2 regions of the Ideonella sp. sgz306126 genome follow, and region 2 is predicted to be linked to the other one. Evidence: predicted binding sites of a transcription regulator. Region 2 holds the regulator's gene; the other holds the start of a gene.
The links. Region 2 encodes NrdR, which represses ribonucleotide reductase genes. Its sites were predicted from a motif close to CACNANATNTNGTG; they were not measured.
Positions count from the first base shown of each region.

Region 1 (4,062 bases), on a different contig from region 2:
GCTCGATCGACGCGTCGACGCCGATGATGTTCGAAATGGTGGCCGTCGGGGCGATGGCGACGCAGTTGCTGTTGCGCATGCCGTGGGTGGCGATGCGCTGGCGCAGCGCGGGCCAGTCCAGCGTGCTGCTGCGATCCACGTCGACATAACCGCCGCGCTGCTGGGCCAGCAGGTCCAGCGAATCGATCGGCAGGATGCCCTGGTCCCACAGCGAACCGCGGTAGCTGCTGTAGCGACCGCGCTCGGCCGCCAGTTCCGACGAGGCCTGGTAGGCGTAGTAGCAGACCGCCTCCATCGAGCGGTCGGCGAACTCGACCGCCGCCTGGCTGGCGTAAGGCGTGCGCAACTGGTAGAGCGCATCCTGGAAGCCCATGATGCCCAAGCCCACCGGACGGTGGCGCAGGTTGGAGTCGCGCGCCTTCTTGACCGCGTAGTAGTTGATGTCGATGACGTTGTCGAGCATGCGCATCGCGGTGGCGATGGTCTTCTGCAGCTTGGCATGGTCAAGGGTCTTCTGGCCGTCCGCGCCGTCCTTCAGGTGCTGCGCGAGGTTGACCGAACCCAGGTTGCAGACCGCGATCTCGTCGCCGTTGGTGTTCAGCGTGATCTCGGTGCACAGGTTGCTGGAGTGCACCACGCCCACATGCTGCTGCGGCGAGCGCACGTTGCAGGCGTCCTTGAAGGTGATCCACGGATGGCCGGTCTCGAACAGCATCGAGAGCATCTTGCGCCACAGGTCCTTGGCGGGCATGCGCTTGAACAGCTTGATCTCGCCCCGGTCGGCCTTGGCCTCATAAGAGGTGTAGGCCTTCTCGAACGCCGCGCCGGTCAGGTCGTGCAGGTCCGGGCAGGTGGACGGCGAGAACAGCGTCCAGTCGCCGCCTTCCATCACGCGCTTCATGAACAGGTCCGGAATCCAGTTCGCGGTGTTCATGTCGTGGGTGCGACGGCGGTCGTCGCCGGTGTTCTTGCGCAGCTCCATGAACTCTTCGATGTCCAGGTGCCACGTTTCCAGGTAGGCACAGACCGCGCCCTTGCGCTTGCCGCCCTGGTTCACCGCCACCGCGGTGTCGTTGACCACCTTCAGGAACGGCACCACGCCCTGGCTCTTGCCGTTGGTGCCCTTGATGTAGCTGCCCAGCGCGCGCACGTTGGTCCAGTCGTTGCCCAGACCGCCGGCGAACTTGGACAGCAGCGCGTTCTCCTTCAGCGCTTCATAGATGCCGTCCAGGTCGTCGGCCACCGTGGTCAGGTAGCAGCTGGAAAGCTGCGAGCGGCGCGTGCCGGCGTTGAACAGCGTCGGCGTGCTGGACATGAAGTCGAACGTGGACAGCACGTTGTAGAACTCGATCGCGCGGGCCTCGCGGTCGATCTCGTTCAGCGCCAGGCCCATCGCGACGCGCATGAAGAAGGCCTGCGGCATCTCGATGCGCTGCTCGTCGATGTGCAGGAAGTAGCGGTCGAACAGGGTCTGCAGGCCCAGATAGTCGAACTGCATGTCGCGCTCGGCGTTCAGTGCCTGGCCCAGCCTGGACAGGTCGAACTGCATCAGCTTCTCGTCCAGCAGTTCGGCCTCGACCCCCTTCTTGATGAACTTGGGGAAATACTCGGCGTAGCGCGCCGGCATCTCGGCCTGCATCACCTCCTCGCCCAGGATCTCCTTGCGGATGGTGTGCAGCAGCAGGCGCGCGGTGGCGCGGGTGTAGGCGGGCTCGTGCTCGATCAGCGTGCGGGCTGCCAGGATGGCGGCCTTGTACACCTCGTCCAGCGGCACGCCGTCGTAGAGGTTGCGGTGCGTCTCGGCCAGGATGGGCTCGGCCTTCACGTCGGCGCCCAGGCCGGCGCAGGCCGACTCGATGATGGCGACCAGCCGCGCCTCGTCGAGCGGCGCACGCTGGCCCTTGTCGACCACGTGGATCGCGTTCGGCGCGCTCGCCCGTGCCGCCACGCCCTGCTTGGCGCGCTCCTGCGTGCGGCGCTCGCGGTACAGCACATAGGCGCGCGCCACCTCATGGTGGCCGCCGCGCATCAGGCCCAGTTCGACGTGGTCCTGCACGTCTTCGATGTGGAAGGTGCCGCCGCCCGGACGCGAGCGCAGCAGCGCGCGCACCACCGTTTCGGTCAGGCCGTCCACCGTCTCGCGCACGCTGGCCGACGCCGCACCCTGGGTGCCGTGCACGGCCAGGAAGGCCTTCATCAGCGCGACCGCGATCTTGTCGGGGGCGAAGCCCACCACCGCGCCGTTGCGGCGGATGATCTGGTAGCCCTGGTAGGCGCTGGACGGCGATGCCGGCGCGGCGGCGTGGTCGGTGGGTGCGGCGGATGCCGGCGCGGCGGCGTCGGCGGCGTCGGCGGTGCTGGGACGGACTGCTTGCATGGGTTCCCCTCGTATGGACTCTGGTGTGGTTCAGGCCTGCAATGTGCAGAGGCCTCGCAACGCTTCAGCGCGATGCCGACGGGAGCGCTCGATCCGGGTCGAGGGTCTCGGCGGCTCGGGCCGCAACAAGGCGCGGCACGGCTGAAACGGGATGCGCGAGCTTAGCATGAAGGGGCACTATATCTGGGGGTTGAAGCCACTTCAACCACTACCTGTAGCGTGATTAGCCCACTTGACGATCGCGCGATTTTTCGACCTGCATCGCCGCAGGCCCGCGCCGCCCGGCCTCAGGCGCGGTGCAGCAGCGCGGCCGGAATCAGCGCGGCGTCCGCGCCCAGCCGGGTGCGCAAGGCCGGCCAGTCGAAGCCCGCGCCGGGATCGCCCTTGCGGCCGACGGCGACGTGCTCGTGGCCCACGACCTCGCGCACCGGATAGTGCGCGCACACGGCCTGCAGCAGCGGCGCCAGCGCGTCGTACTGCACGGGCTCGAAGCGGTCGCCCTCCAGGCCTTCGAGCTCGATGCCCACCGACCAGTCGTTGCAGTTGTCGCGCCCGCGCCAGCAGGAACGGCCGGCGTGCCAGGCCCGGTCGTCGCAGGAGACGAACTGCAGCACCCGGCCGTCCCGCCGCACCAGGAAATGCGCCGAGACTTCGAGGCCGCGGATCGTCTGGAAATAGGGATGGGCGTCCCAGTCCAGGCGGTTCTGGAACAAGGCCTCGATGGCGTCCCCGCCATACTCGCCGGGCGGCAGGCTGATCGAGTGCAGCACGACCAGCGTGATCGCCTCGCCGACCGGTCGCGGGCCGAAGTTGGGGGACGGCCGGCGCCGCGCCGGCTGCCACCAGCCTGCGTTCCAGGCGGGTGGCGTCGGGCTCACGCGGCGGTCCCGCCCGGCCCGCCGTCGCCCGGCACCAGCGACGGATCGTGCTCGGTGATGCCCAGCCGGGCCATCCGGTAGCGCATCTGGCGCAGCGACAGCCCCAGCCGCGCCCCGGCCGCCGTGCGGTTGAAGCCATGCTGCTCCAGCGCCCGCACCAGGATGCCGCGCTCGACTTCGTCCAGGTGCGCCGCCAGGTCGGCCGGCAAGGGCGCGGCATCGGCCGGCAGCGAAAAATCGGCCGGCAGGCCTGGCAGGCTGAGGTCGTCGCTGACCGTATCGACCAGCAAGGCCTGCGGCAGCCCCAGGTCGTCGACCGTGATCACGTCGCCCGACGACAGCGCCACCGCGCGGTGCAGCAGGTTCTCCAGCTCGCGCACGTTGCCCGGGAAGGCATAGCCCGCCAGGCGCGCGCGGGTGTCCAGCGCCAGCACCGGCACCGGCAGCACGCCGGCCTCGCGGGCGATGCGTTCGAGCAGCGCGTTGCACAGCGGCTCCAGGTCCTCCATGCGCTCGCGCAGCGGTGGCACCGGGATGCAGATCACGTTCAGCCGGTAGTACAGGTCCTGGCGGAACCGGCCCGCGGCCACCTCGGCGCCGAGGTCCTTGTGGGTGGCGCTGACGATGCGCACGTTCAGCGGCAGCTCGGCCACCGCACCGACCGGCCGCACCGCGCGCTCCTGGATCACCCGCAGCAGCTTGGACTGCATCGCCAGCGGCAGGTCGCCGATCTCGTCGAGGAACAGCGTGCCGCCGTTGGCCGCCTGGAAGAAGCCTTCGCGATCCTCGGCCGCGCCGGTGAACGCG
Region 1 is NZ_JBVYWP010000007.1:81,806-85,867, forward strand. It holds gene AC0N04_RS17325 (ribonucleoside-diphosphate reductase subunit alpha) at 1-2,377, opposite strand, end outside; gene ampD (1,6-anhydro-N-acetylmuramyl-L-alanine amidase AmpD) at 2,665-3,255, opposite strand; gene AC0N04_RS17335 (sigma-54-dependent transcriptional regulator) at 3,252-4,062, opposite strand, start outside.
Region 1: the regulator NrdR is predicted to act here: its motif matches at 2,553-2,566, upstream of AC0N04_RS17325 (ribonucleoside-diphosphate reductase subunit alpha).

Region 2 (4,062 bases):
CGGCCACGCGCGACTGGCGATAGGGCGCGTCAGCGGCCTCGTCGGGGTCGTGCTGGCGTGTTGCGAGGTGGATCACCACCGGGAAGCGCGGAGGCAGAGTTCTCTGCCTTTCAAAGCCGTTCGCCTGGGCAAGCTCGCTTCCGGATCACCGACCGGAAGCCGCAGCGTGAATCCGCCCCGACTTGAAGGAATTCTCATGTTCGACCGCACCCAATCGACGATCGCCAACGTCGACCCCGAGATCTTTGCCGCCATCCAGGCCGAGAACCAGCGCCAGGAAGAGCACATCGAGCTGATCGCCTCCGAGAACTACACCTCGCCGGCGGTGATGGCGGCGCAAGGCAGCCAGCTCACCAACAAGTACGCCGAGGGCTATCCCGGCAAGCGCTACTACGGCGGTTGCGAGAACGTCGACGTGGTCGAGCAACTGGCGATTGACCGGGTCAAGCAACTCTTCGGCGCCGAGTACGCCAACGTGCAACCGAACTCGGGCTCGCAGGCCAACCAGGCCGTGTTCTTCGGCCTGCTGCAGCCCGGCGACACCATCATGGGCATGAGCCTGGCCGAGGGCGGTCACCTGACGCACGGCATGCCGCTGAACATGAGCGGCAAGTGGTTCAAGGTGGTGAGCTACGGCCTGGACGCCAGCGAGGCCATCGACTACGACGCGATGGAGCGCCTGGCCCACGAGCACAAGCCCAAGCTGATCATCGCCGGCGCCTCGGCCTACGCGCTGCGCATCGACTTCGAGCGCTTCGCCAAGGTGGCCAGGGCGGTCGGCGCCTACTTCATGGTCGACATGGCGCACTACGCCGGCCTGGTGGCCGCGGGCGTCTACCCCAACCCGGTGCCGCACGCCGACGTGGTCACCTCGACCACCCACAAGAGCCTGCGCGGCCCACGCGGCGGCATCATCCTGATGCGCGGCGAAGAGGTGGCCAAGAAGATCAACAGTGCGATCTTCCCCGGCATCCAGGGCGGCCCGCTGATGCATGTCATCGCTGGCAAGGCGGTGGCCTTCAAGGAGGCGCTGTCGCCCGAGTTCAAGGCGTACCAGCAGCAGGTCGTCAAGAACGCCGAGGTGCTGGCCCGGACCCTGACCGAGCGCGGCCTGCGCATCGTCAGCGGCCGCACCGAAAGCCATGTGATGCTGGTGGACCTGCGCCCCAAGGGCCTGACCGGCAAGGAGGCCGAGGCCATCCTGGGCGCGGCCCACATGACCTGCAACAAGAACGGCATTCCGAACGATCCGCAAAAGCCCATGGTGACCAGCGGCATCCGCCTGGGCACCCCGGCGATGACCACCCGCGGCTTCACCGAAGAGCAGGCGCGCCAGACCGCGCACCTGATCGCCGACGTGCTGGACAACCCGCACGACGAGGCCAACATCGCCCGGGTGCGCGAGAAGGTGGCCACGCTGACGCGCGACTTCCCGGTCTACCGCTGAGCACCCGCCGCTGATCGCGCACCCATCTCACCCACGCCATGCGCTGCCCCTACTGCAGCCACGATGACACCCAGGTCGTCGAGACCCGCGAGTCCGACGAGGGTGACGTGGTGCGCCGCCGGCGGCGCTGCCACAAGTGCGAGAAGCGCTTCACCACGTACGAGCGGGCCGAGATCGCGCTGCCGGCGATCGTCAAGCGCAGCGGGGCGCGGGTGGAGTTCGACCCGGCCAAGCTGCGCGCTTCGATGACCCTGGCGCTGCGCAAGCGCCAGGTGAGCATTGAGCAGGTCGACGCGGCCATCGAGCGCATCCAGGACAAGCTGCTGGCCACCGGTCTGCGCGAGGTGCCATCGACGCGCATCGGCGAGCTGGTGATGCGCGAACTCAAGCGCCTGGACAAGGTGGCCTATGTGCGTTTCGCGTCGGTCTACCGAAGCTTCGAGGACGTCGACGAGTTCAGCCGGCTGATCAAGGAAATCTGAACTGCCTGAGTGGCGTGACCGGACTCAGTGCCAGCAATCGGCCACCGTGCCGGCCGACACGCCCTTCTGCCCGGTGTCGGTCAACGTGAACTTGCCACAGGCGGCATCGGCAAAGCCGACCGGGGTGGCCGTCAATGTGAAGCTCCGGCCTGCATTCGTGATCACGGCTGCAATCGCGTAGGTCTCGCGACCGGAACTGGTCACGGCGGCAAGACCGGACTGATCCAGCGCGGTCTCCGCCCCCAAGAAGCTGTCCTGCGCGGTGTAGTAGCGCTGCAAGTACTGTGCCGCCTGGAGCAGTCCGGTCTGGGCGTCTGCCCGTTTGCCACGCAGCACCTGCTGTGTGTACACCGGGTAGGCCAGTGCAGCCAGAATGCCCACGATGGTCACGGCGACCATCACCTCGATGAGGGTGAACCCGGCGACCCAGGTCCGAAGACCACGCGAGCGGCCGCGGCGCCGTGCCGATACCGACCCCGGCCACATGATGGAGATCCCCATCATGGGATGGGCGGGTTGACGATCTGGCGCCATATCCGGTCCTTGAAGATCAAGCCCTGCCGGGGGAGTTTTATCTGGCGGCTGCCATGGGTATCCTCATCCACCAGATGGCTCGGATCGGTCGGATCGATCAGGATCTGGTCGACGCCATCGGCTTCGGTCTGGTAGCCGGCGGCCGCGACATCCTTGCCATCGACGCGACCATCGGCATTGGTGTCGTAGATCGGATCCGCGATGGCGGCGCCGTCTGCGGCCGCCAGCAGGTAGTTGTAGCCAACCCCTTTGCTGACATCGCACACCGGCGCGGAGCCCGCCGGCAGCAACGTCTGGATGAACACGTAGTTGCGCGCCACCACAAGTGCCGGCTGGAGAACGCGCTGCCTCGCAAACGGCAAGTCCATGTACCAGCCGAGTTGGCGACTCCAGTCCACGGGCAGCGTCGTGACGGTGAAATAAGCAGACGCCTGCCGGACGTCGGTCGGATCGTAGACCGGCGTGGCGGAGGCCAGTTGCGCCTGCAGCGCCGCTCGCTCGTCGCCACCGCCCCGGAATGGACTGTCCGCCGTGGCGGACGACGCACCGCTGGCCGTCTTGTCCCACACGCCGTAGAAGGTCTGCAGGTGACCGTCGTCGCCATCGTTCTCATCCACCAGCCGGCCGGTGCCGAAGAGCACCACCCGCCCCAGGCCTGTCGGGTGACTGACGAACGCGGGCGCGCCCGTGATCGGCTGGCCGATGCCCGACACCGCTGCGGTGAACAGTGGTTGGCCGCTGAAGCCCAGCTTCCAGTTGGCCGGCGCGCCGCCTTCAAAATCGAATCGCCAGAGGTTGCCGTTCAAGTCGCCGGCAAAGGCCGCCACGACTTCCCGGGTGGCTTCGTCCCGCAGCAGGCTCACACCCATCAAGCCGTTGTTAACTCCGCCCGGAACCGTCAGCTTCGCATCGACCTGCCCCGTGGCCAGATTCACCACCATCAGCGTCGCCGTGCCTGACGCGCTGTAGATGCCGTTGCCAACGAAGGCCTCCCAGTCGCCGCCTTTGACCTTTCCGACCGCGATCGGACCCAGGATGTTGCCGATGTCAGGATCGTCCGCGCTGTGGCGCTCCCACATCAACGTGTTGGCGTCCAGCGCGGTCGGATTGGCGGTGGGCACGTGGAGTGCGAAGAAAGCCTTGCCTCCCGCTCCCATGCTGCCCACCACCACGTTCGCCCAGGCGGCTGCGTTGCCGGGGGTGGCGATATAGGCGTCCGTTTCAACGAGCGGGCCGTCCACGAAGAAGCGGTGGTAGTTGCGGGTCGTGCCGTAGTTCTTCTGCCCGACAAGGTTCAGGTTCGCGAGCCCGGCTTGCGGCAGGTAGCCGTAGACCTCGGCCCCCGTGGAAGCGTCGAATGCCTCCAGGATGCCGGCGTTGCCGCCCAGGAAGACCACCCCCGCTGTGCGAACCTTCTTCAGGCTCACATACTGGCGGTAGTCGGCGCGGATCGCGTCGTAATTGAGATCGATCAGGTCCTTCACGAGCACCGGTGCCGCGTCGACGAAATCACCGAGGATCTGGCCCCCGCGGCTGCGATGCGCCAACCCCAGGCCCTCGTTGCCAGCGTCTCCCCGGATGAAATCGGTCAGCGTCTGG
Region 2 is NZ_JBVYWP010000005.1:147,736-151,797, forward strand. It holds ZMP/ZTP riboswitch at 1-137, shown strand, start outside; gene glyA (serine hydroxymethyltransferase) at 197-1,447, shown strand; gene nrdR (transcriptional regulator NrdR) at 1,486-1,929, shown strand; gene AC0N04_RS15800 (type IV pilin protein) at 1,954-2,430, opposite strand; gene AC0N04_RS15805 (pilus assembly protein) at 2,430-4,062, opposite strand, start outside.